Regions from separate parts of the Xanthobacter sp. 91 genome, predicted to be linked through region 1. Evidence: riboswitches for the same ligand, from Rfam matches in the RefSeq annotation. Region 1 holds a riboswitch; the other holds the start of a gene.

Evidence for each region. A riboswitch is a leader RNA that binds a small molecule or an ion and turns the genes downstream of it on or off. The one in region 1 is predicted to bind thiamine pyrophosphate.
Region 2: another riboswitch for thiamine pyrophosphate. It lies ahead of thiO (glycine oxidase ThiO); the one in region 1 lies ahead of thiC (phosphomethylpyrimidine synthase ThiC).

What each region holds. Positions count from the first base shown of each region.
Region 1 is NZ_JNIB01000001.1:4,006,886-4,021,059, forward strand. Features, by position in the region: gene A37E_RS0118795 (sigma-54-dependent Fis family transcriptional regulator) at 1-701, opposite strand, end outside; gene A37E_RS0118800 (hydantoinase/oxoprolinase family protein) at 1,019-3,172, shown strand; gene A37E_RS0118805 (hydantoinase B/oxoprolinase family protein) at 3,252-5,582, shown strand; gene A37E_RS0118810 (acetone carboxylase subunit gamma) at 5,806-6,312, shown strand; gene A37E_RS0118815 (protein-methionine-sulfoxide reductase heme-binding subunit MsrQ) at 6,588-7,451, opposite strand; gene A37E_RS27655 (DUF533 domain-containing protein) at 7,574-8,692, opposite strand; gene A37E_RS0118825 (alpha/beta fold hydrolase) at 8,876-9,475, opposite strand; gene A37E_RS0118830 (thymidylate synthase) at 9,505-10,299, opposite strand; gene A37E_RS0118835 (hypothetical protein) at 10,598-10,861, shown strand; gene bioB (biotin synthase BioB) at 11,090-12,043, opposite strand; TPP riboswitch at 12,198-12,330, shown strand; gene thiC (phosphomethylpyrimidine synthase ThiC) at 12,413-14,174, shown strand, end outside.
Region 2 is NZ_JNIB01000001.1:724,284-738,457, reverse strand. Features, by position in the region: gene A37E_RS0103595 (universal stress protein) at 71-595, shown strand; gene rpsA (30S ribosomal protein S1) at 941-2,668, shown strand; gene A37E_RS0103585 (hypothetical protein) at 2,825-3,229, shown strand; gene A37E_RS0103580 (carbonic anhydrase) at 3,340-4,092, opposite strand; gene A37E_RS0103575 (thiamine phosphate synthase) at 4,184-4,780, opposite strand; gene A37E_RS0103570 (thiazole synthase) at 4,819-5,610, opposite strand; gene thiS (sulfur carrier protein ThiS) at 5,664-5,870, opposite strand; gene thiO (glycine oxidase ThiO) at 5,876-7,096, opposite strand; TPP riboswitch at 7,085-7,184, opposite strand; gene A37E_RS0103555 (Trm112 family protein) at 7,246-7,458, opposite strand; gene A37E_RS0103550 (DMT family transporter) at 7,654-8,541, shown strand; gene A37E_RS0103545 (aspartate-semialdehyde dehydrogenase) at 8,605-9,639, opposite strand; gene A37E_RS0103540 (hypothetical protein) at 9,884-10,237, shown strand; gene cysT (sulfate ABC transporter permease subunit CysT) at 10,426-11,292, shown strand; gene cysW (sulfate ABC transporter permease subunit CysW) at 11,292-12,164, shown strand; gene rpe (ribulose-phosphate 3-epimerase) at 12,234-12,926, opposite strand; gene fba (class II fructose-bisphosphate aldolase) at 13,202-14,174, opposite strand, start outside.

The DNA of each region.
Region 1 (14,174 bases):
ATCTGGTGGGCGAGGGCCACCGCATGGGCGAGGTTCTGCGGGTTGAAGGTGTCGGTGGAGCCGGAAATGTCCACCGCGCCGATGATCTCCCGGTCGAAGGGATGGCGCACCGGGGCCGCCGCGCAGGTCCAGCGCTGCACCGGGGCGCAGAAATGCTCGGCGGCGTGGATCTGCACCGGCCGCCCGCAGGCGAGCGCGGTGCCGATGGCGTTGGTGCCGATCTCCGCCTCGCACCACAGGCCGCCCTGCTGGAGCTTCACCTCCTGCCCGGTGTCGAGGGCACGCGCATCCCCCTCCGCCTCGAGGATGGTGCCGTCGGGATCGGAGAGGATGAGCATGGAATGGGCGTCGGAGAGCAGGTGGCGCGCCTCTTCCATGGCGAGGCGCGCGGCGGTGACGAGGCGGTTGTTCTGGTGGCGGCGGCGGAACAGCTCCGCCTCGCTGACCACGGGGGCGGCCGCGCGGTCGGCGGCGATGAGATGAAGGCGGGAGCGCTGCCACGACGCCATCACCGCCGGGCGGATGACGGCGGAGGCGGCGCCGTCCTGGTGAAACTGTTCCCAGGCACGCGCGATCTCGCGATGTGGCACCAGCTCTGCCCTCCGGGCCGGGCGGCGCGGCGTTCCCGTGGTCGCGCCGCCTGAGCCATTGGCCGGCAGGCCGCCTTGGCCGGTGGCCGAGGTGCCCGCAGGCGGGTTCACTCCCTGAAATGCCGCGTTCTGACCGCCGGCATCGAGGCCGGCGGCGGCGGCTTTGGCGGGAGAATACGCGCACTTTCATGCCGCTCGCAAGTCCGGCCGGCCGCCCCGCGGCAGTCGTCGTCTGAAACGATCCGGCGGCGGACAACAAGTGTCCGGAAATCGGACAGTCGAAGACTTCCAGATTACATGACGCATTGCACAAAGATCAGGAGAATCCTCGCATTTATACAGTCGAGCGCGGATGGCACGCATCCTGCCCCTCATGCTGCGAGCCGGCACCCAAAAGCCAACGCCGGCACGACAGGGAGGAAACCAGCGTGAACGTTCCCGTGGGAAACCTGCGCAGCGTCCAGGTGCTCGGCATCGATGCCGGCGGCACCATGACGGACACCTTCTTCGTGGACCAGGACGGCGACTTCGTCGTCGGCAAGGCCCAGTCCACGCCGCAGAACGAGGCCCTCGGCCTCATCGCCTCCTCTGAAGACGGGCTCGCCAACTGGGGCATGTCGCTCCACGACGCGCTCGCCCAGCTTCAGACCGGCGTCTATTCCGGCACCGCGATGCTCAATCGCGTGGTCCAGCGCAAGGGGCTCAAATGCGGCCTCATCGTCAATCGCGGCATGGAGGATTTCCACCGCATGGGCCGCGCGGTGCAGAGCCACCTCGGCTATGCCTATGAGGACCGCATCCACCTCAACACCCACCGCTACGACCCGCCGCTCGTGCCCCGCCAGCTCACCCGCGGCGTCATCGAGCGCACCGACATGATGGGCACGCAGGTGATCCCCCTGCGTGAGGCGAGCGCCCGCGAGGCGGCGCGCGAGCTGATCGCGGAGGACGTGGAAGGCATCGTCATCTCCCTGATGCACTCCTACAAGAACCCGGTGAACGAGCGCCGCGTGCGCGACATCGTGATCGAGGAAGTGGAGAAGAGCGGCAAGAAGATCCCGGTCTTCGCCTCGGCCGATTACTATCCGGTGCGCAAGGAAACCCACCGCACCAACACCACCATCCTCGAAGGCTACGCCGCCGAGCCCTCGCGCCAGACGCTCTCCAAGATCTCCAACGCCTTCAAGGAGCGCGGCACCAAGTTCGACTTCCGCGTGATGGCGACCCATGGCGGCACCATCTCCTGGAAGGCGAAGGAGCTGGCCCGCACCATCGTCTCCGGTCCCATCGGCGGCGTGATCGGCGCGAAATATCTCGGCGAGGTGCTGGGCTACAAGAACATCGCCTGCTCGGACATCGGCGGCACCTCGTTCGACGTGGCGCTCATCACCCAGGGCGAGATGACCATCAAGAACGACCCGGACATGGCCCGGCTCGTGCTCTCGCTGCCGCTGGTGGCGATGGACTCGGTGGGCGCCGGCGCCGGCTCCTTCATCCGGCTCGATCCCTACACCCGCGCCATCAAGCTCGGCCCGGATTCGGCCGGCTACCGGGTGGGCGTGTGCTGGAAGGAGAGCGGCATCGAGACCGTCACCATCTCCGACTGCCACATGGTGCTCGGCTATCTGAACCCCGACAACTTCCTCGGCGGCGCCGTGAAGCTCGACCGGCAGCGCTCGGTGGATGCCATCAAGGTGCAGATCGCCGACAAGCTCGGCCTCTCGGTGGAAGATGCGGCGGCCGGCATCATCGAGCTGCTGGACTCCGATCTGCGCGATTATTTGCGCTCCATGATCTCGGGCAAGGGCTATTCGCCCCAGAGCTTCGTCTGCTTCTCCTACGGCGGCGCCGGGCCGGTGCACACCTATGGCTATACGGAAGGCCTCGGCTTCGAGGACGTGATCGTGCCCGCCTGGGCGGCCGGCTTCTCCGCCTTCGGCTGCGCGGCGGCGGACTTCGAATATCGCTACGACAAGTCCCTCGACATCAACATGCCGCCGGACGCCCCGGAGGCGGACAAGGTGAAGGCGGCTGAAACCCTTCAGGCGGCGTGGGAGGAGCTGACCCGCAACGTGCTGGAGGAGTTCAAGCTGAACGGCTATTCGGCCGATCAGGTGACGCTCCAGCCCGGCTACCGCATGCAGTATCGCGGGCAGCTCAACGACCTGGAGATCGAGAGCCCCATCGCCACCGCCGGCACGGCGGCCGACTGGGACCAGCTCACCGACGCCTTCAACGCCACCTATGGCCGCGTCTATGCGGCCTCCGCCCGCTCGCCGGAGCTGGGCTACTCGGTCACGGGCGCCATCATGCGCGGCATGGTGCCGATCCCGAAGCCCCGCATCCCCAAGGAGCCGGAAGAGGGCGAGACCCCGCCGGAGGAAGCAAAGATCGGCACCCGCAAGTTCTATCGCAAGAAGAAGTGGGTGGATGCGCAGCTCTACAAGATGGAATCCCTGCGCCCCGGCAACCGCGTCATGGGCCCCGCCATCATCGAATCCGACGCCACCACCTTTGTGGTGCCCGACGGCTTCGAGACCTGGCTCGACGGGCATCGCCTCTTCCACCTGAAGGAGGTGTGAGGGCAGGGCTCCGTCATGCCCCCTCTCCCGCACCGGGAGAGGGGAGCAAACCCAAACAATCTCAAGAGGAAACGAACCCATGAACGTCAACGTCAACCAGACCAGCCTTCAGGGCGCCACCCGCGGCATCGTCCGTGGCGGCGAGACGCTCAAAGAGCATCGCGACCGGCTGATGACGGCCACCAAGGCCACCGGCCACTATGCCGGCCTGAAGAAGCTGGAGCTGCGCGAGAGCGAGCCCATCCTCTACAACAAGCTGTTCTCCCGCCTGCGCGCCGGCGTGGTGGATGCGCGCGAGACCGCCAAGAAGATCGCGGCCTCTCCCATCGTCGAGCAGGAGGGCGAGCTGTGCTTCACCCTCTACAATGCGGCGGGCGACAGCCTTCTCACCTCCACCGGCATCATCATCCATGTGGGAACCATGGGTGCGGCCATCAAATACATGATCGAGAACGAGTGGGAGGCCAATCCCGGCGTCCAGGACAAGGACATCTTCTGCAACAACGACTGCCTCATCGGTAACGTCCACCCCTGCGACATCCACACCATCGTTCCCATCTTCTGGGAGGGCGAACTGATCGGCTGGGTGGGCGGCGTCACCCACGTCATCGACACCGGCGCGGTGGGGCCGGGCTCCATGGCCACCGGGCAGGTGCAGCGCTTCGGCGACGGCTACCAGATCACCTGCCGCAAGGTGGGTGCCAACGACGAACTGTTCCGCGACTGGCTGCACGAGAGCCAGCGCATGGTGCGCACCACCCGCTACTGGATGCTGGACGAGCGCACCCGCATCGCCGGCTGCCACATGATCCGCAAGCTGGTGGAAGAGGTGGTCGCGGAAGAGGGCATCGAGGCCTACTGGAAGTTCGCCTACGAGGCGGTGGAGCACGGCCGCCTCGGCCTTCAGGCCCGCATCAAGGCCATGACCATCCCCGGCACCTACCGGCAGGTGGGCTTCGTGGACGTGCCCTACGCCCATGAGGACGTGCGCGTCCCCTCCGACTTCGCCAAGCTCGACACCATCATGCACGCCCCCTGCGAGATGACCATCCGCAAGGACGGCACCTGGCGGCTGGATTTCGAGGGGTCGAGCCGCTGGGGCTGGCACACCTACAATGCCCATCAGGTGAGCTTCACCTCGGGCATCTGGGTGATGATGACCCAGACGCTCATCCCCTCCGAGATGATCAACGACGGCGCCGCCTACGGCACCGAGTTCCGCCTGCCCAAGGGCACCTGGATGAACCCGGACGACCGGCGCGTAGCCTTCTCCTATTCCTGGCACTTCCTGGTGTCCGCCTGGACGGCCCTGTGGCGCGGCCTGTCGCGCTCCTATTTCGGCCGCGGCTATCTGGAGGAGGTGAACGCGGGCAACGCCAACACCTCCAACTGGCTGCAGGGCGGCGGCTTCAACCAGTATGACGAGATCCACGCCGTGAACTCGTTCGAGTGCGCCGCCAACGGCACCGGGGCGACCGCGGTGCAGGACGGCCTCTCCCACGCCGCCGCCATCTGGAACCCGGAAGGCGACATGGGCGACATGGAGATCTGGGAACTGGCCGAGCCGCTGATCTATCTCGGCCGGCAGATCAAGGCGTCCTCGGGCGGCTCCGGCAAGTATCGCGGCGGCTGCGGCTTCGAGAGCCTGCGCATGGTCTGGAACGCCAAGGACTGGACCATGTTCTTCATGGGCAACGGCCACATCTCGTCCGACTGGGGCCTGATGGGCGGCTATCCCGCCGCCTCCGGCTATCGCTTCGCCGCCCACCAGACCGGGCTGAAGGAGCTGATCGCCTCCGGCGCCGACATCCCGCTCGGCGGCGACACCGACCCGGAGAACCCCACCTGGGACGCGATGCTGCCCAAGGCGCAGATCAAGCGCGACAAGCAGGCCATCACCACCGAGGAGATGTTCTCCGACTACGACCTCTACCTCAACTACATGCGCGGCGGCCCCGGCTTCGGTGATCCGCTCGACCGCGAGCCGCAGGCGGTGGCCGACGACATCAACGGCGGCTACGTGCTGGAGCGCCTCGCCGGCGATGTCTACGGCGTGGTGGTGAAGAAGGGGGCCGGCGGCCTCGTGGTGGTGGACGAGGCGGCGACCAAGGCCGCCCGTGCGGACATCCGCAAGGCGCGCATCGCCAAGTCCGTCCCCACCCGCGAGTGGATGAAGGGCGAGCGCGAGAAGATCCTCGCCAAGGATGCGGGCACCCAGGTGCAGCAGATGTTCGCCGCCTCCTTCAAGCTGGGCCCGAAGTTCGAGCGCGAGTTCCGGGCCTTCTGGGACCTGCCGGAGAGCTGGGTGCTGAACGAGGAAGACATCGGCATCCCCACCTACGGCTCGCGCTACTCCATGGACATCTCCGAGCTGCCGGACGTGCGCACCGTGCAGTTCGTGGAGGAGTGATCCCTCCACTGGGCGGCGGTCCGCGCCGCCGCCCGCTTTTTCTTACGGCCGTCATGGCCGGGCTTGTCCCGGCCATCCACGTCGGCGGGCCGGGTGCAACGCTTCGCAAGGGTGATCAGGCGGCACGACGTGGATGCCCGGGACAAGCCCGGGCATGACGAAATCCAGAAAGCCCTCTCCGCGCGGAGAGGCGAGGAAACCCAGAAATATTCAGGAGGAAACCATGTCCTATACCCGCGCCAAGATCGTCGATCTCGTGGAAGGCAAGATCGATCCCGATACGCTGCACCAGATGCTCTCCACCCCGAAGGACCCCGAGCGGTTCGTGACCTATGTGGAGATCCTGCAGGAGCGCGTTCCGTGGGATGAGAAGATCATCCTGCCGCTCGGCCCGAAGCTCTACATCGTGCAGCAGAAGGTCTCGAAGAAGTGGACCGTGCGCTGCGAGTGCGGCCACGATTTCTGTGACTGGAAGGACAATTGGAAGCTGCATGCCCGCGTCCATGTCCGCGACACGCCGCAGAAGATGGAGGAAATCTATCCCCGCCTCATGGCCCCGACGCCCTCGTGGCAGGTGATCCGGGAATATTTCTGCCCCGAGTGCGGCACGCTCCACGACGTGGAAGCGCCGACCCCCTGGTATCCGGTGATCCACGACTTCCAGCCCGACATCGACGCCTTCTACACCGAATGGCTCGGCCTGCCGGTGCCGGAACGCGCCGCGGCGTGAGGGCGGTCTCCTCTGTTCCCCGGACCAGCGACGGCGAAGCCGGAGCGCCGATCCGGGGTCCAGGGGAAACACCCGCGCAGCGGGGCCAAGCCTGAGAGCGGCGGGGCAGGAAGCGCCTTCGGCGGTCTGTTGCGCTGGACCCCGGATCGCATTCCACTTCGTTGCATGCGTCCGGGGCGCGAGACGGGTTCAGCCCGGCGTCAAGCGGAAGGAAGGGGGCTCAGGGCACCCCTTCCTTTCGCCGTTTCAGGCGCCGGCGCCTTCCGTATTTCCGGTCATCGCGTTGCCGGTCGTCGCCTTGCCGGCCATCGCCGCGCGGCGGCCGGCGGCGCGGGGGCGGGCGGGTTGATGGCGGCCAGCGCCGCCACGCAGAGGCCGATCACCAGCACCCACACGGCCGGGCGGGGGCCGAGGTCGAGGGTGAAATTGGCATCCAGCACCAGAAACGGGTCCACCCGCGTCGCCAGCGCATACCAGAGCATTTCCACGCCCGCCGTGAGCGCTGCCCCGGCCACGGACAAGCCCGCCATGGCGAGGGGCGTCACGGCCTTCCCGCCGTGCCCGGCGACGCGGAAAGCGAAGAGCAGCAGGAAAATGCCGGCCATCAGCACCGGCTCGGTGACATCAAGCTTCGACTGCATGAAGAAATGCACCGTCCCCAGCACCGCGATGGCATAGACCGCCATGTGCAGCCGGTTCCAGCGCGTCGCGCCGAGCCGGCGGATGGCGCCATCGGTGGAGGTGGCGCCCAGCGCCACGAGCAGCGCCACCGCCACCGCGCCGATGGTGAGGTAGATGCGCAGCACGATCTCGCTCAGCGCCCGGCCGAAGCCCTGATCGATGATGTAGAGCGTGAGGTGGAGCGCCGCATAGCCGAGCGCGGCGAGGCCGAATATGCGCCGGCCGAAGTGCAGCTTCGGCATGTTGAACAGCCGCCGCAGCGGCGTCACCGCCAGCGTCACCGCGAGGAAGCGGATGGCCCACAGGCCGGTGAAATGGATCGCCTCGGTCCACGGCCGCGCGCCGAGCTGGCCGTTGGCGGCAAGGCCCACGAGCCACACCGCCGGCAGGATGCTGGAAACGAGGAACAGGGTCTTCTCGGGGCTGAAACGGCCGGAGCGCTCGTGAAACAGGGGCATCGGGACCTTTCGGCAAAGCTGTGCAGGCGCCCGCCCGGCGCCTGCTTCCCCTTACGCCGGCCCCTGCGGCAGCGTTACGGCCGCTGCCTGCACGATGGCGTGAAGTTGGACGTGAGCGTATCTCAGGCGTTCAGCTCGCCCTCGATCTGCGCCTTGAGGCCGGGCTCGATGCCCAGCGCGCCGGCGAGCCAGTCCAGATAGGCGTGCTCGGCGTCGTTGTCCGGCCGGATGGCGAGGGCGGAGGCCGCGTAGATCTGCAGCGCCGCCTCCGGCGTCGTCGCGGCGGCGACCACCTCGTTGGGGTCCACCGGCGTGGTGAGGATGGCGATGAGGGCATCCCGCTGGGGAGAGCCGGCACCCATGCGCTCCAGCCCGCCGCCGATGCGCGAGACCTCCTCCTCGTCGATCTCCCCGTCCGCCTGCGCGGCGGCGGCCATGGCCGAGAGCAGCACGCCGGAGAAGGCTTCCGGGCCACCCGGCGCGGCGGCGGGGGAGAAGGCGGCGTCCGGCGTGCCGGAGGTGAAGGCCGCGCGTCCGCCGGCCCCCGCCTGCCATTTGCGGTACGCCTTCCAGGCCAGCATCCCCATGATGGCGAGGCCGCCATATCGCATCAGGTCGCTGCCGCCCGATGAGGAGGGTTGATGGCCGGGCTGGGGCGAGGGCTGCGGCTGGCGATAGTCGGAAGGCGGGACCGGCTCCGGCTGGGGATAGCCGCCGGCCGTGGACGAGCCGCCGCGGCCGAGGGCCTCTGAGGCGAGATCGCCGAGACCTCCGCCCGCGCCGCCGGACATGCCGCCCCCCTGCGTGGAGCCGCCGGACGGCCCGCCCGCGCCACCGCCGAGAATCTGGCCGAGAATGTCCTCCAGCCTGCCGGAGGAACCGCCCGCCGCGCCGCCGGACGGACCACCCTGCGGCGCCCCGCGTCCGCCGCCGAGCACTTGCCCCAGGATGTCGCCGAGGCCGCCGGGCAGTCCCGACGGCGCTCCGCCCGCTCCGCCGCGCTGACCGCCGCCGAGCACCTGTCCGAGGATGTCGCCCAGCCCGCCCGGCAGTCCGCCTCCGCCCTGCGCGCCACCGCCCGCGCCACTGCCGCCCGCGCCGCCGCCGAGCACCTGGCCGAGAATGTCGCCGAGCCCGCCCGGCAGTCCGCCCCCGGTCTGCTGCGCGCCGCCGCCCCGCACGCTGCCCGAGCCGAGCGCCGCGCCGATGAGTTGTCCCAGAAGATCACCCGTTCCGGCCATGGCTTCCTCCCTCAAGGTGCCGCTGCGCGGGGCAAGGCCCGGCCGCGATCGGGCTGCTACAGCCCTGTTGAGTCCAAATGCGGGCATGATCTTGCTTATGGGGCCGCCCGAGCCCGCGCGTGAGCTAAGGACGAAGTCCGCACCCGGACAAGCCCGAAGATGCTCCGCCCCGGCTCAATAGGCTTACGAAGTCGCGATCAGATGACGCCGGATCTCGTCCGCTACCGCCGCCGCGTGGGTCTGCGCCAGATCATGTCCCGCCCCCGGCAGGATGCACAGGCGCGAATTGGGCAGCAGGCGCGCCAGCCTTTCCCCGACCGCCACCGGGCTGATGGGATCGGCGTCGCCCCACAGCAGCAGCGTCAGCGCGCGGACCGAGGGCAGCCGGTCGGAAAGATCCTCGACGGGATCGGCGATCCACCGCGCCGCGTCCGGGAAGGCGCCGAAATAGTCCGGGCGCCAGTCTTCTCCGCCCAGATCAGCCACCGGAACCCCGCCCGAGGTCACGCATAGGACCAGTGTCCGGACAAGGTGGGGGAAGGCGAGCGCCAGCTTCAGCGCGATATAGCCGCCCATGGACTGGGCGACGATGGCCACCGGCTGGCGCATGCGGTCCGCGACCCGCCCGACGAGATCATCGATGCTGTTCACGTCCGCGCTGGCGGGCTGGCTGCCCAGTCCGGGCCAGGAGAAGAACGTGCCCTCCCATGCGGCCCGGGCCGCGACGGGCTTCCAGAACGCGGCGTCTCCCGTTGCGCCGGGCAGGAACAGCGTCTCGATCATGGCTTGGCGGGCCGGATGGCTGCGGGCGGCTAGACCGCCACCGGGGCCTTGATGGCCGGGTGGGGATCGTAGTTCACGATCTCGATGTCCTCGTAGCGGAAGGCGAAGAGGTCCGTTACCGCCGGGTTCAGCCGCAGGGAGGGCAGGGCGCGCGGGGTGCGGGAGAGCTGCTCGCGGGCCTGATCGAGGTGGTTCACATAGAGGTGCGCATCGCCCAGCGTATGGACGAAATCGCCGACGCCCAGCCCCGTCACCTGCGCCACCATGTGGGTGAGCAGCGCATAGGAGGCGATATTGAACGGCACGCCGAGGAACACGTCCGCCGAGCGCTGGTAGAGCTGGCAGGAGAGCTTGCCCTCCAGCACGTAGAACTGGAACAGGCAGTGGCAGGGGGGCAGGGCCATCTTCGCCACGTCCGCCGGGTTCCAGGCGGTGACGATGAGGCGGCGCGAATCAGGGTTGCGGCGGATGTCGGAGACCACCTGCGCGATCTGGTCGATCACGCCGCCCTCCGGCGTCGGCCAGGAGCGCCACTGGTGGCCGTAGACCGGGCCGAGATCGCCCTTGGCGTCGGCCCACTCGTCCCAGATGGAGACGCCGTTTTCCTTGAGGTAGCGGATGTTGGTGTCGCCGGCGAGGAACCACAGAAGCTCGTGGACGATGGATTTCAGGTGCAGCTTCTTGGTGGTCACGAGGGGGAAGCCGCGCGCCAGATCGAATCGCATCTGGTGCCCGAACACCGAGAGGGTGCCGGTGCCGGTCCGGTCGTCCTTGCGCACGCCCTCATCGAGAATGCTGCGCAGGAGCTGCTGGTAAACTTCCATTAGGTATGTCCGGCCAAGATCAAGCGCCATAAGGCTTTCGCCGTCCGACTTTAGCCCGCCCGTCCGGATGCGGCCAGCACCCGCCGGCCGCCATCCACATGCCGGCGGGAACATGGTTGCCGGCTTCTTATGGCAAGGCTGACGCTGGGACAGGTGTGGCACGGCGGGGGCAGATGGCGAAAAAGTGAGGGATTTCCGCAGCGTATGACCCTTGGAGACCCCCTTTTTCGCCACGACCCGGCCGTATTAGACCAGCAAGAGCACGCACCAAGACTCGTGACGATCAAGGGCAAGACACATGAGCTCCCAAACCAACCTCACGGCAGCGCTGCTCGAGGTTCGCGCCTATCTGGCGCAGGAAGCGCAGGCCGAGGACTTCCGCAACGAGGCCGCCTGGGAGGCGGGATCGAGCCGCGAGGAGCACGCCGCCAGCGATGCCCTCACCCGGCTCGACGAGGTGCTGCGCCAGATCAAGGCCCAGCAGCGCCCGAATAAGGAAGACCGCGCCCAGTCGCGCAACCACGACCGGGTGCGCCTGCACCACGCTCACCTCGCGGCGTGAAACGTGGCGAGGCGGCCCATGGCTGCCTCGCTCCCCGGCCAAGCGACGGCGCAGACGGAGCGCTGAGCCGGGGACCAGGGGAGAGTCCGGCGCAGCCGGCGATTCTCCTGAGCCGTTGAATTGAAGCGCCTGCGGCGGTCTCTTGCGCTGGACCCCGGCTCGCATTCCGCTGATCGCTGCATGCGTCCGGGGTGCGAGGGTCTCCTGATCTCCGCCTACCCCCGCCCATCAGGCGCCGCCGATGGCCTCGAACAGCGCGGCATCCGCGCCGAGGCCGGCATTGGGGGTGGTGAGCAGCGTGTCCCCGTAGAACACCGAATTCGCCCCCGCGAGGAAGCACAGGATCTGCGCCTCACGGCTCAGGGCGGCGCGTCCAGCCGAGAGGCGCACCCGCGAGGCGGGCATGACGAGGCGGGCGGTGGCGACCATGCGCACGATCTCCAGCGGGTCCACCGGCGGGCGATCGGCCAGCGGCGTGCCTTCCACCGCCACCAGCGCATTCACCGGCACGCTTTCGGGATGCGGATCGAACCCCGCCAGCACCTGAAGCATGGCCGCGCGGTCGCGCATGGTCTCGCCCATGCCGATGATGCCGCCGGAGCACAATTCGATGCCCGCCGCGCGCACGCAGGTGAGGGTATCGATCCGGTCCGCATAGGTGCGGGTGGTGACGATCTCGCCGTAGAAATCCGGCCCCGTATCGAGATTGTGGTTGTAGGCGGTGAGCCCGGCCTCGGCGAGGCGCTGGGCCTGGTGCGGCTCCAGCATGCCGAGCGTCACGCAGGCCTCCATGCCGAGGCCGCGCACGCCGCGCACCATCTCCAGCACGGCGTCGAACTCGCGCCCTTCCTTCACCCGCCGCCACGCCGCGCCCATGCAGAAGCGCTCGGCGCCGTTGACCTGCGCCTGTTCGGCGAGGGCGATGACGGAGGCGGGATCGAGGAACTTCTCGCGCGTCAGGTCCACTTCCGCATGGCGGGCGGACTGGGAGCAATAGGCGCAATCCTCCGGGCAGCCGCCGGTCTTGATGGAGAGCAGGCTCGCCCGCTGCACTTCGTTGGGATCGTGATTGGCGCGGTGGACGGCATTGGCCCGGCCCACCAGCTCCAGCAAGGGCAGGTCCATGAGCGCCGCGATCTCGTCAACGGTCCAGTCGTGGCGGATCGTGCCGTCTTCAGCCATGCCCATATGCCCATGCTCCTTGCGATGTGGGAGGGCTGGTCTAGTCGGCTTCGCGGCGCGTTCCAATACCGCCGGCATTCCCAATTGGGTGACTTGACCTATGCGCGTGCTGCAGTGCAGCGTTGACATTGGGCTTTCGTATACATCACAGTGTCATTGTTCCAAGGGGGGTCCCGGAAGGGGCTGAGATATCGCAAGTTCGCGGGGGGAATGCTCCGCGGCGCCGCGATGACCCTTCGAACCTGATCCGGGTCATACCGGCGAAGGGATCGGAACTTGTGCTTCCCGGCGCTCAGCGTCGCTCCGCACCCGTCTCCTAGCTCAACACCCCGGTTCTCGTTGAAAGCGCAAGCTGAACGGAGATCCGCAATGCTGGACGAAGCCTCGACGTCCTCCCTGAAAGTCACCACCGGGCCACTGCCCCATTCGCGCAAGGTGTTTGTGTCCGCCACCCGGCCGGACGTGCGCGTCGCCATGCGCGAGATCGCGCTGACCGATCCGTCCGAGCCGCCGGTGAAGGTGTACGACACCTCCGGCCCCTATACCGACCTCGATGCCGTCATCGACCTCACCAAGGGCCTGCCGCAGCTGCGCGCCCAGTGGATTCGCGAGCGCGGCGACGTGGAAGAGGTGGAGGCCCGCGCCGTCCGCCCCGAGGACAACGGCCTGAAGGAGGGCCAGTCCTCCACCCTGCCGCAGTTCGATCTCTCCGGACGCAGGCCGCTGCGCGCCAAGGCGGGCAAGCGCCCGACCCAGATGGCCTATGCCCGCGCCGGCATCATCACGCCCGAGATGGAATATGTCGCCGCCCGCGAGAACCTCGCCAAGGTGAACGGCGGCGCCCATCCCCACCATCAGGCCATGGGCCTCGGCGCGGCGATCCCCGCCGAGATCACCCCGGAATTCGTGCGGCAGGAAGTGGCGCGCGGCCGCGCCATCATCCCCAACAACATCAACCACCCCGAAACCGAGCCGATGGCCATTGGCCGGAACTTCCTCGTGAAGATCAACGCCAACATCGGCAATTCGGCCGTGACCTCGGGCGTGGCGGAAGAGGTGGACAAGCTGGTGTGGGCCACTCGCTGGGGCGCCGACACGGTGATGGACCTCAGCACGGGCAAGAACATCCACACCATCCGCGAATGGATCATGCGCAACTCGCCGGTGCCCATCGGCACCGTGCCGCTCTATCAGGCGCTGGAGAAGGTGAACGGCGTCGCCGAGGACCTGACCTGGGAGATCTTCCGCGACACGGTGATCGAGCAGGCCGAGCAGGGCGTGGACTACATGACGGTGCACGCCGGCGTGCGCCTGCCCTTCGTGCCGCTCACCGCCAACCGCGTCACCGGCATCGTCTCGCGCGGCGGCTCCATCATGGCCAAGTGGTGCCTCGCGCACCACAAGGAGAGCTTCCTCTACGAGCATTTCGAAGAGCTGTGCGAGATCCTCGCCCAGTATGACGTGGCCTTCTCCCTCGGCGACGGCCTGCGCCCCGGCTCCATCGCGGACGCCAACGACGCCGCGCAGTTCGCCGAGCTGGAGACGCTCGGCCAGCTCACCGAGATCGCCTGGAAGTACGATTGCCAGGTGATGATCGAGGGCCCCGGCCACGTGCCGCTCCACCTCATCCGCGAGAATGTGGAGAAGCAGCTCAAGGTCTGCCACGAAGCGCCGTTCTACACCCTCGGCCCGCTGGTGACGGACATCTCCCCCGGCTACGACCACATCTCTTCCGCCATCGGCGCGGCGATGATCGGCTGGTTCGGCACGGCGATGCTCTGCTACGTCACGCCGAAGGAGCATCTCGGCCTGCCCGACCGCGACGACGTGAAGACCGGCGTCATCTCCTACAAGATCGCCGCCCACGCCGCCGACCTCGCCAAGGGCCACCCGGCCGCGCGCATCCGCGACGATGCGCTCTCCCGGGCCCGCTTCTCCTTCCGCTGGCGCGACCAGTTCGCGCTCTCGCTCGACCCGGAGACGGCCGAGCGCTTCCACGACGAGACGCTCCCCGCCGAGGGCGCCAAGGTGGCGCACTTCTGCTCCATGTGCGGGCCGAAGTTCTGCTCCATGAAGATCTCGCAGGAGCTGAAGCTGGAAGCCGGCGACATCGCCCGCGCCCAGGCCGACA
Region 2 (14,174 bases), 3.3 Mb from region 1:
TTTGATGGCGCGCAAGCCGCTATGCCGCCCCCCGCTGCTATGATCTCGGCTCTCGTTGCGGGAGGGAGCCATGTACAAGAAGATTCTCGTCGCCACCGACGGCTCGGCGCTGTCGGACCTTGCGGTCTCCCACGCCGTCGCGCTCGCCGCGGCGCTCCACGCGGCGCTTGTGATCGTCACCGCCAGCGAGCGCTTCCATCTCTTCAGCACCGAAGCCGACCAGATCGCCGACACGGAAGCCGAATATCGGCGCCAGACCGGGCGCAAGGCCGAGGCGATGCTCTCCCGGGCCGCCGCCACCGCCGCCGCGGCGGGCGTCGAGGCGAAGCAGGTGCATGTGGAGGACGACCAGCCCTTCCACGGCATCATCACCACCGCCGAGGCCGAGGGCTGCGACCTGATCGTGATGGCTTCCCACGGCCGCCGGGGCCTGTCGGCTGTCGTGCTGGGCAGCGAGACCACCAAAGTGCTCACCCACTCGGGCCTCCCCGTGCTGGTGGTGCGGGAGGAGGTCGCCCCCGCCGTCCAGGCCAAGCCCGCGGGCAGCGTGGAGTGGCCCGAGCCCAGCCCTGCCTTCCTCGCCCCTGGACGCTGAGCGCGCCTTCCGGACGGCCAGCTTTGCGCGAGCAGGCTTGCGCGAGCCCTTGCGCCAGCGGGGTTTTTGCCCTATGTGAGCCCGGTTCGTGGCCGCGCTCCCTCAAGCGGGGAGCCGCCCGGGTGGGCAGGGACCGGCGGTATACGCGGTCCTGATCGTCGGAGGCAGCCCGCCCTGGCTTTCTGTGAGCGCGCATCGACACTCAATTCATCGCCTGTGCCGCCCGGCCTTCGCGCCGGCCCGCCGCTTTTGCGGCGGCCGTTCGTCATTCCCTCGGAATGGCGGACATCCGAGCGGTTCGGGCCTCGCAACACGAGATGCCGGCGCAGCAAGTCTGGAGCGTGAATGTCCGCCGTAGAAACCACCCGTGAGGATTTTGCCGCCCTGCTCGACGAGAGCTTCGGCCGCGCCGACACCAATGAAGGTTCGGTGGTCAAGGGCATCGTGGTCGCCATCGAGAAGGATCTGGCGATCATCGATATCGGCCTGAAGACGGAAGGGCGTGTCGCCCTGCGCGAGTTCGCCGGCCCCGGCCGCGAGAACGCCATCAAGGTGGGTGACGAGGTCGAGGTCTATCTCGAGCGCGTCGAGAACGCCATGGGCGAAGCCGTCCTCTCGCGCGACAAGGCGCGCCGCGAGGAGAGCTGGGTCAAGCTCGAGAAGGCCTTCACGGCCAACGAGAAGGTCTTCGGCGTGATCTTCAACCAGGTGAAGGGCGGCTTCACCGTCGACCTCGATGGCGCCGTGGCCTTCCTGCCGCGCTCCCAGGTGGACATCCGCCCGATCCGCGACGTCGGCCCGCTGATGCACAACCAGCAGCCCTTCCAGATCCTCAAGATGGATCGCCGTCGCGGCAACATCGTCGTCTCCCGCCGTACCGTGCTGGAAGAGACCCGCGCCGAGCAGCGCCACGAGCTGGTGCAGAACCTCGAAGAGGGTCAGGCCATCGACGGCGTGGTCAAGAACATCACCGATTACGGTGCGTTCGTTGACCTCGGCGGCATCGACGGCCTGCTGCACGTCACCGACATCGCCTGGCGCCGCGTGAACCACCCGACCGAGGTGCTCAACATCGGCCAGACGGTCAAGGTCAAGATCATCAAGATCAACCACGAGACCCACCGCATCTCGCTCGGCATGAAGCAGCTTCTGGGCGATCCCTGGGAGGGCATCGAGGCCAAGTATCCGGTGGAGGCCCGCTTCAAGGGTCGCGTCACCAACATCACCGACTACGGCGCGTTCGTGGAGCTGGAGCCCGGCATCGAGGGCCTCATCCACGTCTCCGAGATGTCGTGGACCAAGAAGAACGTCCACCCCGGCAAGATCGTCTCCACCTCCCAGGAGGTCGAGGTTCAGGTGCTGGAAGTGGATTCGGCCAAGCGCCGCATCTCCCTCGGCCTCAAGCAGACCCTCCAGAACCCCTGGGAGGCCTTCGCCGAGAAGTATGCGCCCGGCGCCGTGGTGGAAGGCGAGGTCAAGAACAAGACCGAGTTCGGCCTGTTCCTCGGCCTCGATGGCGATGTGGACGGCATGGTCCACCTCTCCGACCTCGACTGGAACCGTCCGGGCGAGCAGGTGATCGACGAATACCGCAAGGGCGACATGGTGAAGGCCGTGGTGCTCGACGTGGACGTCGAGAAGGAGCGCATCTCCCTCGGCATCAAGCAGCTGGCCGGCGATCCCTTCGCCGACGCGGGCGAGGTGAAGAAGGGCGCTGTCGTGACCTGCGAAGTCACCGACGTGAAGGACGGCGGCATCGAGGTGAAGCTCACCGGCACCGACCTCTCCGCCTTCATCAAGCGCTCCGAGCTCGCTCGCGACCGCAACGACCAGCGCCCCGAGCGCTTCTCGGTCGGCGACAAGCTCGACGCCCGCGTCACCCTGTTCGACCGCAAGGCGCGCAAGGTGCAGGTCTCCATCAAGGCGATGGAGATCGCGGAAGAGCGTGAGGCCGTGGCCCAGTTCGGCTCGCAGGATTCGGGCGCTTCGCTCGGCGATATCCTGGGTGCCGCGCTGAAGCAGCGCGCCGCCGACACGGCTGACACCGCCGAGGAGGCGGACAAGGAAGACTGATCGCTCCACGCGATCGGATTTCTCTGAAGAACGAAGGGCCGGTGCATTGCACCGGCCCTTTTTTTCAACCCATGCGCCATTCAGACGCCGACTGGCATCCTTGTGCTGGGATCAGCGCAGAAGTATCCAAGTCTGGTTGTCAATGGGAGGTTTGCCATGAAGCGCAGGATGATTTCCCTCGGCGTCGTCGCCGCGGTCTCGCTCGCCGCCACGGGTTCGGCCTTCGCCCTCACCGGCAAGGAGTTCCTTCGCAAGTACAACAAGGACAAGGACAGCACCGTCGAGATCGTCGAGGCCATCGACCTCGGCACCAAGGTCTTCAAGGCCATCAATCCGGACAAGGACAAGACCCTTGAGGCCGCCGAGACCAAGGGCCGGCTGACCGACGAGGATTGGGCCGCCGTGAACAAGGACGGCGACAAGACCCTGGAGCTGGACGAGTGGCTCATCATCGTGCGCAAGCGCTTCAACGATGCCGATGCCAACAAGGACGGCAAGCTGACCGAGGCCGAGCTGGATTCCCCCGCCGGCCAGCAGCTTCTCCTGCTCATCGCCAAGTGAAGCTGACGGCACGCCGCGCCTGATGCGGCTGGGGAGGGCGTGGCGTCCTCCCCCCGTGAAAAGCGCGTAGGCGCGCCGCTGTGGCGGCGCCCCTTGTCCCAGCCCCTGCTTCAGTTGAGACGCAGCAGGAAGCGCCGGTTCACCGCCTGCAGCGGGCGGGCGTTCATGGGGAAGATGGCGCGGAAGGCGTCGATGTCCGCCTGCGCCACTTCGATGGGCGCCCCGAACACGTTCCAGTCCACGATTTCCGAGCAGGGCGGCGTGGTCAGCGACCCCTCGTAGCGATAGGTGCCGCGCGCCGACGGCAGGAAGCCGGCCGGATCAAGCGGCGCAGCCAGCGTCTTGTCCCCGGCCTTGCGCGGCGCGGCAGCCATGATCGAGGAGAAGCCGGCATTGGCCGCGCCGGGCACCATGAACACACCGGCCACCAGCAGCCCGCCTTCAGGCGCCGCATGGACGAAATGGGCCTCCATGGCGGTGCGCTTGCCGTCGATCGCGTGCTCGCTCGGTGCGTGGAAGTGGAACTGCTTGAGCGCGTAGGTCTTGCCGCCCATGGTGGCGGTGCCCCCGTCGCCGGTCACGTCGGCCTGGATGGTATGGCCGTTGTTCACGACCTTGTAGGCGAACGGCTTCCAGGCAAGCACCGGGCCGGCACTCTCCGCCTTGACGGCGCCTTCGAGATTGATCGGCGATTGCTGGCTGCCCACCGAGCAGGCCGAAAATCCCTTTTCGAGCGAACCCCATTCCTGCGGTCCGCCGTGCCCTTCATAGGTCCAGTGCGCTCCCTCGGAAGCGCGGGCGGCGTTGGCGCAGACCGGGCAGGCGACAAGGCCCGCAAGCAGCGTGCGGCGATTGATGGTCATTGAATTGCCCCTTGTATGGCGGTTCCTCCGCTGCGGCCAAGCTTACCAGCGCTGGGGATACTCGCAAAAGCCGATACTGTTCCGGGATGGATCAGATTGCGGCTGACGCGGCTGCAGCCAGGGCGGCGAAGGCGGCTCGCGGATCGCCCGCGCGCATGATTCCCCCCATGACCGCGACGCCCTTGGCCCCGGCGGTGAGGCAGGCCGGCGCCGACTCTGCGTCGACGCCGGCGAGAGCGACCACCGGCACGGCGCTCGTGCGGGCGAAGGCCGAAAGCCCTTCAAGCCCCAGCGCCGGCCCGTGTCCCGGCTTGGATCTTGTGAGAAAGACCGGGCTCGCCGTGATGTAGTCGAGCGCACCCGGATCGGCGGCGGTGGCCTCCGCCAGGGTGTGGGTAGACAGGCCGATCAGGGCCCCTGGCCCAAGGAGCGCCCGTGCGACCTTCGCATCCCCGCCGCCGGAAAGGTGCACGCCGTCCGCGCCCGCGGCCTGCGCCAGCTCGGGCGGGCCATGCAACGTCAGGCGGGCGTGGAAGGGGGCTGTCGCGGCGCGCAGGCGGGCGAAGAGGGCGATCTGCTCGGCCGCCAGCAGGTCTTTCTCCCGCAGGCTCACCCATCTGCATCCGCCGGCGCAGGCTGCGGCTACCACATCCACCAGATCGCCCCGCGCCAGCGTGCGGTCGGTGATGAGGAGCAGCGGCGGCGTCGGCAGAGGGGGCAGGGGGGTCAGCTCCCGACCAGACCGAACTCGGGGCTGGAAGCCTCCGCGTGCAGCTTGCGCGGAATGCGGCCGGCGAGGCGCGCGAGGCGGCCGGCGTCCACCGCGTGGCGGAAGGCGGTCGCCATGCGCACCGGGTCGAGCGCCTTGGAGACGGCGGTGTTGAGCAGCACCGCCGAGCAGCCCAGCTCCATGGCGAGGGCCGCGTCGGACGCCGTGCCGATGCCGGCGTCCAGCACCACCGGCACGGGGGAGCGGGAGCAGATCAGCTCGATCATGTGCGGATTGGCGATGCCGAGGCCAGTGCCGATCATGGAGCCGAGCGGCATGACAGTCGCTGCGCCGAGGTCCGCGAGCTTCTGGCAGGTGACGGGATCGTCGTTGCAATAGGGCAGGACGACGAAGCCGCGCGAGACCAGCTCCTCGGTGGCCTTCAGCAGCTCCTCCACATTGGGATAGAGCAGCTCGCGGTCGCCGATGACCTCCAGCTTCACCCAGTCCGTCTCCAGCGCCTCGCGGGCGAGTTCGGCGGTGAGCACCGCATCCTTGGCGGTCTGGCAGCCGGCGGTGTTGGGCAGGATGTGGACGCGGCCGGTGAGGAGGTCCGTCAGGCTCTCCTCGTAGCCGGCGAGGCTGATGCGGCGGATGGAGGCCGTGGCCATCTCGCTGCCCGAGGCGGCGAGGGCATCGAGGAAGACCTTCTGGTTGGGATAGCCCGCCGTGCCCAGGAACAGCCGCGACGAGAAGGTGCGGCCGGCGATGACGAGGGGATCGGCGTTGGGATTTTCGAACGCGCTCATGGTGCTTCTTCCCGGCGCCCGCGCACGAGCGCTCTGTTCTGTTCGGCCGGGGCTCAGCCGCCCTGCTTGGCCTCGATGATTTCCACGGCGTCGCCTGCGGAAAGGCGCGCGTCGGTCCAGGTGCGGCGAGGTACCACCGCGCCGTTCACCGCCACCGCGATGCCCTTGCGCTCCGGCTCAAGCCCCTTGGCGACGAGCAAGTCGGCAACGGTGGCGACGGAATGCGCCTCCTCGGCACCGTTCACCTTCAGGGCCAGCATGGCGTTCACTCCGCCGCCGCGCGTGGCGGGCCGAAGCGCTCCGCGCCGAAGGGCCGGGCCACGTCCGCAATGGTACCACCGAGGATGTGGTCGGCGATCACCTGCGTCGTCACGGGCAGAAGGAGGATGCCGTTGCGGTGATGGCCGGTGGCGTAGACGAGGCCGTCCACCTCCGGGCTCGGGCCGAGGATGGGCGCATCGTCCCGGCTGCCGGGGCGGAAGCCGACCCATTGCTCGACGATGCTCAGCTCTTCCAGCGTCGGCAGTGCCCGCCACGCTTGGGTGAGCAAAGCGAGCTGGCCGCCGGCCGTGAGGTCGGTGTCGAACCCCTTCTCCTCGGTGGTGGCACCGAGGATCAGCCGCCCGTCGCGCCGCGGCACGAGATAGGAGCCCGGCGCCCACAGCACGTGGGAGAGGATGGGCGCCGCCGGGTCCATGCGCAGGGACAGCATCTGCCCCTTGATGGGGCGCACCGGCAGCGGCGTCGCCGGGGTAATGTCCACGCCCCGGCTCCAGGCGCCGGCGGCGAGCACCACCACATCGGCAGCATGGTGCGTCTCGCCGGTGACGACGCCGGTGGCGCGGCCGCCAGCGGTCTCAACCCGGCTCACCGGGGTGTGTTCGTGGAGCCTTGCGCCGGCCTTCAGCGCGGCGATCTTCAGCGCGGCGGCAACCTTGCGATTGTCGACCTGATGATCCTCCGGGCTCAGCACGCCGCCGGCGAGGCGGGGGGCGAGATAGGGCTCGCGTCGGCGCACTTCGGCGGCGGTGAGCCACTGGACGGGCAGGCCGAGGCCCTGCTGAAAGGCGAACAGGTGGCGCAGCTTCGCCAGATCGTCCGCCGTGAGGGCGATGGTGATGGTGCCCTCGGTGCGCAGGTCCACCTCTTGTCCGGAGGCATGCTCCAGCTCCGCCGCGAAGGCGGGCCACAGGGTCTGGCTGGCGCGGTTGAGGGTGAGCAGGCCTTCCTCGCCGGGCTCGGCCTCGGCGCAGGCGGCCAGCATGCCGGCGGCGGCGCGGCTCGCGCCTTGCCCGGTCTCACCGGCGTCGAACAGGTCCACCGGGCAACCCGCTTCAGCGAGGCGCCACGCGAGGGCGAGGCCGATGACGCCGCCGCCGACGATGGCCACATGGGGACGGGCGACGCGCGGTTTCGCCTTGCCCGCCGGTGCCGAGCCGGCTTGCGATGAAGGTGCGGATATCAACTGCGACAAGCTCTCGCTCATCGGCATCTCCCTACGCTGGCATGATCCAGACAGGTTCGATGGGTGTGATCTCAGCCGCGCATGATGCGCGGCACCCCAGGCCGTATCTGTTATTTACTCATGCCGGCCGCAGAACTGCAAGAGGCGGGGCGCCCGGGACGAGGCGGACCTCAGCGGTTGAGTTCGCTTTCGTCCAACTGGCGCGCCTCGTCGGCGAGCATGATCGGGATGCCGTCGCGGATGGGATAGGCGAGGCGGGCGGCACGGGAGATCAGCTCCTGGCGCTCGCGATCATATTCCAGCGGCCCCTTGGTGAGGGGGCAGACCAGGATTTCGAGCAGCTTGGGGTCGACGTCGTGGCCGGGACGCTGGGACTGGATCATGTTCTCGCTCATTGGTGCCGCGCGTTTCGAGGGCAAGGGTTTCGCGGCGCGCCACCATAGCGGCGGCGGGGTGGCCTTTCACCAGTGATTTTCGCGACATCACGGCCGCTGATGGGCATATCACGCGGTTTCGCTGTCTTTCCGCCCCCGCAGCCCCTAATGAAGCGGCCTTGGAATCGCGCCCTCGGGAGCCCAATGGATCGACGCTTGGCCCTCGGGCTTCTTCTCGGCTTCGTCGCGGTCGTGATGTTCGGCGCGACGCTGCCGCTCACCCGCTTCGCGCTGCACGATTTCAGCCCCTGGTTCATCAGCTTCGGCCGCGCCGCTTTGGCGGGCTTTGCGGCGCTCGGGCTGGTGCTGGCGCTGCGCCGGCCGTGGCCGTTCGGCCAGCCCAAGGTGCTGTGGCGCCTCGCCGTGTCCTCCGCCTGCCTGATCTTCGTGTTCCCGCTGGCCATCGGCGTCGCCACCCAGACGGTGCCGGCGGCCCATGGCGGCATCGTGCTCGGCCTTCTGCCCCTGTGCACCGCCATCGCGGCCATGCTGCTGGCCGGCGAGCGGCCGGGCCTCGGTTTGTTCGCCGCGAGCGCGGTGGGGGCCGGGCTTGTGGTGGCCTTCGCCTTGCGCAACGGCGCGGGCGGCGCGCTGGGAATGGGCGACAGCCTGCTGTTCCTCGGCGTCATCGCCTGCGCCATCGGCTACGCCGTCTCCGGCGGCCTCGCGCGCACCATGTCGGGCTGGGAGGTGATCGCGTTCATGCTGATCCTCTGCCTGCCGGTGACGCTGCCGCTCGCGCTCCTCACCTTTCCATGGGGTGGGGCGGGTACTGTGGCAGGAGCCTCCTGGGCGGCACTGGTCTATCTCGGCCTCTTCAGCCAGCTCATCGGCTTTTTCTTCTGGAATGCCGGGCTCGCCATGGGCGGCATCGCCCGCGTCGGCCAGATGCAGCTCCTGCAGACCTTCGTGACGGTGGGACTCGCCTGGCCCATCAATGGCGAGGTGCCGGACGCAGAAACCGTGGCCTTCGCCGCGGGCGTGGCGCTGGTGGTCGCGGTGGCGCAGCGGACCCGCTCCCGGCCGCGCTGATCCCGCAAACGAAAACGGCCCGCCGAAGCGGGCCGTTCTTTACGTCTCGGATTACCAGAAGGCTCAGGCCGCCTTGGAACGGGCGGTGATGAGCTTGCGGTTCACCAGCACCTCGGCGATCTGCACCGCATTCAGCGCGGCGCCCTTGCGCAGATTGTCCGACACGCACCAGAAGGCGATGCCGTTGTCCACGGTCGGGTCGTCGCGCAGGCGCGAGATGTAGGTCGCGTCCTCGCCGGCCGCCTCGTGGGGGGTGGCGTAGCCGCCCGGCTCACGGGTGTCGATGACGAGGATGCCGGGCGCCTCGCGCAGGATCTTGCGCGCGTCGTCGGCGGACAGCTCCTTCTCGAACTCCACGTTCACCGCCTCGGAGTGGGAGATGAAGACCGGCACGCGGACGCAGGTGGCCGTGAGCTTGATCTTGGGGTCGAGAATCTTCTTGGTCTCGGCCACCATCTTCCACTCTTCCTTGGTGAAACCGTCGTCCATGAAGACGTCGATCTGCGGGATGAGATTGAAGGCGATGCGCTTCGGGAACTTCTTCGGCTCCACCGGATCGGAGACGAAGACGGCGCGCGTCTGCGAGAACAGCTCGTCCATGGCGTCCTTGCCGGCGCCGGAGACGGACTGGTAGGTGGAGACCACCACGCGCTTGATGGTCGCGGCATCATGCAGCGGCTTCAGCGCGACCACGAGCTGCGCCGTGGAGCAGTTCGGATTGGCGATGATGTTCTTCTTGGTGAAGCCGACGATGGCGTCCGCATTCACCTCGGGAACGATCAGCGGCACGTCCGGGTCCATGCGCCACTGGGAGGAATTGTCGATGACGACGCAGCCCTGCGCGCCGATCTTCGGCGACCACTCCTTGGACACGGCTCCGCCGGCCGACATCAGGCAGATGTCGGTGTCGGAGAAGTCGTAGGTCTCGAGCGCCTTCACCTTCAGGGTTTTATCGCCGTAGGAGACTTCCACGCCCTGCGACTTTCGCGAGGCGAGCGCGACAACCTCGTCCGCGGGGAAACCCCGCTCGTCGAGGATCGAGAGAATCTCCCGGCCCACGTTGCCCGTGGCGCCGACGACGGCGACCTTGTAACCCATGATGTTCCTCGGATGTCTCGGCCCATGCGGCCGAAGACCGTGCTTTTAGGCCGAACCCCCTGGCCTTGCAAATCGAAGATTCGCGATCAGGCACGGCATCCGCGCATTCAACTGTTGCGTCAACGCAACGCGCCGGCGTCGAGAAGGCGGGAACATGGCACCAAGGAGGCGGGTTTCCTTGCGCAGGGGACAAACGTCTATTAATCCAGTCAAGGTCGGCCCTGCGCCGATCTGGGAGGATGCCATGGGTTTCGCGTCGTTCACCACCTTCGCTGCTTTCGCCCGTTCGGGCCTGAAGACGGCGCTCTCGGTGTCGCTGGCGGCGGCAGCCATTGCGGCGACCACCGGTGCCTTTTCCATCGCGTCCGCCGACAGCGCCGAGGCGCAGACGGTGAAGAAGCGCAACCGCATCGTGGTGGAGCGCCGCTCCTATCTCGATGCCGGCACGGTGGTGAAGCCCGGCTCCAAGTCGTACCTCGATTACGCGCTGCCGCCCGGCTATTTCTACCCGACCTATGGGCCCACCGCCGCCGGCCCCGGCCCCATCACCGGCCTGCGCTGGCCGCTGCCGGGCGCCTTCGACCTGCCGGGCTTCTGAGCCTCGGCCGAAGGAGAAGACGGAAGGGGCCGCCTCGCGGCCCTTTTTTGTGCGGCGAAATCACAGCGATTTCGCGGTGTTTAATTTTTATCCCGGCCAAGCATGACATTTCCGCTTGTGCGCGCCATAACGGCCCTATGCCGCGCCGTCGGCCCGACCTTCCAGCGCAAGATGCCCCTTAAGAGCCCATGCCCCGCCCCCGCTTCGCGCTGCCGATGCTGAGCCGCCAGCCCCGCCGCAGCGTCATTCCGGGCTTTCGGCTCTCGCTCGGCCTCGCACTGCTCTATCTCGGCCTGATCGTGCTCCTGCCCATCGGCGCGCTGCTGCTGAAGGCGGCGGACGTGGGCTTCGAGCGCTACATCGCCATCATCACCTCGCCGCGCACGCTCGCCTCCTTCCAGGTGACGCTGACCACGGCAGCGCTGGCGGCGCTGTTCAATGCCATCTATGGCCTCGCCCTCGCCTGGGTGCTGGTGCGCTACGAGTTTCCCGGCAAGCGCCTGCTGGATGCCATGGTGGACGTGCCTTTCGCCCTGCCCACGGCAGTGGCGGGCCTCGCGCTGACGGCACTGTTCGCCAAGAACGGCTGGTTCGGCGCGCCGCTGGCGCAGTGGGGGATACAGGTGGCCTACGCCCCGGCCGGCATCGTCTGCGCCATGGCCTTCACCTCCATCCCCTTCGTGGTGCGCACGGTGCAGCCGGTGCTGGAGGATATGGAGCCGGAACTGGAGGAGGCGGGCGCGACGCTGGGCGCGAGCGACCTCACCATCTTCCGCCGCATCATTTTCCCGACCATCTTTCCGGCCTTCCTCGCCGGCACGTCTCTGGCCTTCGCCCGCTCGCTCGGGGAGTTCGGCGCGGTGGTGTTCATCGCCGGCAACCAGCCGTTCCGCACCGAGATCGTGGCGCTGCTCACCTTCATCCGGCTGGAAGAATATGACTACGCCGCCGCCGCGGCGATCGCCGTCACCATGCTGGGCCTCGCCTTCATCATGCTTCTGATCGTGAACGCCGTGCAGGCGTGGCATCAGAAGTTTGCGATGGGGGATGCCTGATGGCCCGTCCCGTGAACCGCCACCGCCTGCGCGTCGGCGACGGCGTGGTGACGCGCTCGGTGATTCTCACGCTGGTGCTGGCGACCACCGGTCTGGCGCTCATCGCGCCGCTGGCCGTCATCTTCGCCGAGGCGTTCGCGCGCGGCCTGCCCACCTATCTCGAAGCGCTCGCCCGGCCGGATACGCTGCATGCGGTGGGGCTGACGCTGCTGACGGCCCTCATCTGCGTGCCGCTCAACACCGCCTTCGGCATCGCCGCCGCCTGGGCGGTGACGAAATTCTCCTTCCGCGGGCGCAACCTGCTGCTGGCGGTGGCGGAGCTGCCCTTCTCCATCTCGCCCATCGTGGCGGGCGTCGCCTATCTCTTCGTCTATGGGGCGCAGGGGCTGTTCGGGCCGTTTCTGCAGGCGCACGACATCAAGATCATGTTCGCCGTGCCGGCCATCATCCTGGCCAGCCTGTTCGTCACCGCGCCCTTCGTGCTGCGCGAACTGGTGCCGCTGATGATGGCGCAGGGGCGGGACGAGGAGGAGGCGGCGGTCAGTCTCGGCGCCTCGGGCTTCGACGTGCTGCGGCTCGTCACTTTGCCCAACGTGAAGTTCGCGCTGCTCTACGGTGCCGCTTTGTGCAATGCGCGGGTGATGGGCGAGTTCGGCGCCGTCTCCATCGTCTCCGGCAACATCCGCGGGCAGACCTCGACCCTGCCGTTGCAGATCGAGCTGCTCTATCAGGACAGCCACGCGGTCGCGGCCTTCGCCGCGGCGACGGTGCTGGCGGGCGTCGCCCTGTTCACGCTGGTGGCGAAGTATCTGATCGAGCGGGCAGAGCGGGCGCGGGGCGAGATCGTCGCGCCGCGCCGGCCGGGGCACTGATACCGACGGTCCCGGTCTTGGACCGGTGCCGATTGCTTCGCTCAGGCGCCGCGCGGGCTTGAGCCAGCCTCAGGCCGCAGCGGCGGTGCCCGTGGCGGCGGCGATTTCGCGCTTCATGGCGGCGATGGTCGCGGCATAGTCCTTGGCGCCGTAGATGGCGCTGCCGGCGACGAAGGTGTCCGCCCCCGCCGCGGCGATGGCGCCGATATTGTCCACCTTCACCCCGCCGTCGATCTCAAGCCGGATGTCCTTACCCGAGGCGTCGATGCGCTCGCGGATGGCCTTCAGCTTGTCCAGCGCTGAGGGAATGAAGGCCTGCCCGCCGAAGCCGGGGTTCACCGACATGACGAGAACCAGATCCAGCGCATCCAGCGTGTAGTCCAGCACCGAGAGGGGAGTGGCCGGGTTCAGCACCAGGCCGGCCTTCACACCCTTGGAGCGGATGAGCTGGAGGGAGCGGTCCACATGCTCGGAAGCTTCAGGATGGAAGGAGATGAGGTCGGCGCCGGCGGCGGCGAACGCCTCGATCATGCCGTCCACCGGCTTCACCATCAGATGCACGTCCACGAACGCCTTGGTCGCCTTGCGCAGCGACTGGAGGATCAGCGGGCCGATGGTGAGGTTGGGGACGTAATGGTTGTCCATCACGTCGAAATGGATCCACTCGGCGCCGCCCTCGAGCACCGCATCCACCTCGGCGCCGAGGCGGGTGAAGTCCGCCGAGAGGATGGAGGGGGCGATGATGGGATAGGCGCGGGCCATGGGGATCTCTCCTTAACGACTGGATAGGCGGGGCGCGGTCTCGTGCCCCGGCCGACTGGAGCGTCAGTGGAAGGAGAGCCGGGGCCCAGCGCAATAGTGCGCCGAAGGCGGCTCCCTTCATGACCCTCGCAGACATGAGCCTGCTGCGCAGGACCTTTCCCTGGACCCCGGATCAGCGCTCCAGCTGCGCTGTCGCTTGTCCGGGGGAACGAGGCAGCCGTGGCTGCCTCAGGCACTTCTATAGGCACGGCACCGGGTGGGCGCCAGCCGTCCCCTCAGTGCACCACCTGCGCCAGCTCGCCGGACGCATAGCGCTTGGCCATCTCGTCCAGTTCGATGGCCCGGATCTTCTCGGCCTTGCCGGCGGAGCCGAAGGCCTCGAAGCGGGCGATGCAGACCTTCTTCGCCTCTTCCATGGCGGCGGCCATGAACTTGCGCGGGTCGAACTCGCTCTTGTTCTTGGCGCCGACGCGGCGGATGGCGGCGGTCATGGCGAGGCGGATGTCGGTGTCGATGTTCACCTTGCGCACGCCGTAGCGGATGCCTTCCTGGATCTCCTCCACCGGCACGCCGTAGGTCTCCTTGATGTCGCCGCCATAGGTGCGGATTTCCTCAAGCAGCTCCTGCGGCACCGAGGACGAGCCGTGCATCACCAGGTGGGTGGTGGGGATGCGCTGGTGGATCGCCTTGATGCGGTCGATGGCGAGGATGTCGCCGGTGGGCTTGCGGGTGAACTTGTAGGCGCCGTGGGAGGTACCGATGGCGATGGCCAGCGCATCGCACTGGGTCGCCTTCACGAACTGGGCCGCCTCGTCCGGATCGGTGAGCAGCTTGGAATGGTCGAGGGCCTCCTCGGCGCCATGGCCGTCCTCGGCCTCGCCCTTGCCGGTCTCCAGCGAGCCGAGGCAGCCGAGTTCGCCTTCCACCGACACGCCCACCGCATGGGCCAGTTCCACCACCTTGGCGGTGACGGAGACGTTGTAGTCATAGTCCGCCGGGGTCTTACCGTCTTCCTTCAGGGAGCCGTCCATCATCACCGAGGAGAAGCCGGATTTGATGGCGCCCATGCAGACGGCCGGGGAGGCGCCATGGTCCTGGTGCATCACCACCGGAATCTCGGGATAGGCCTCCACGGCAGCGGCGATGAGGTGGCGCAGGAAGGCTTCGCCGGCATATTTGCGGGCGCCGGCCGAGCCCTGGAGGATGACGGGCGACGAGGTGGCGCGGGCGGCGTCCATGATCGCCTTC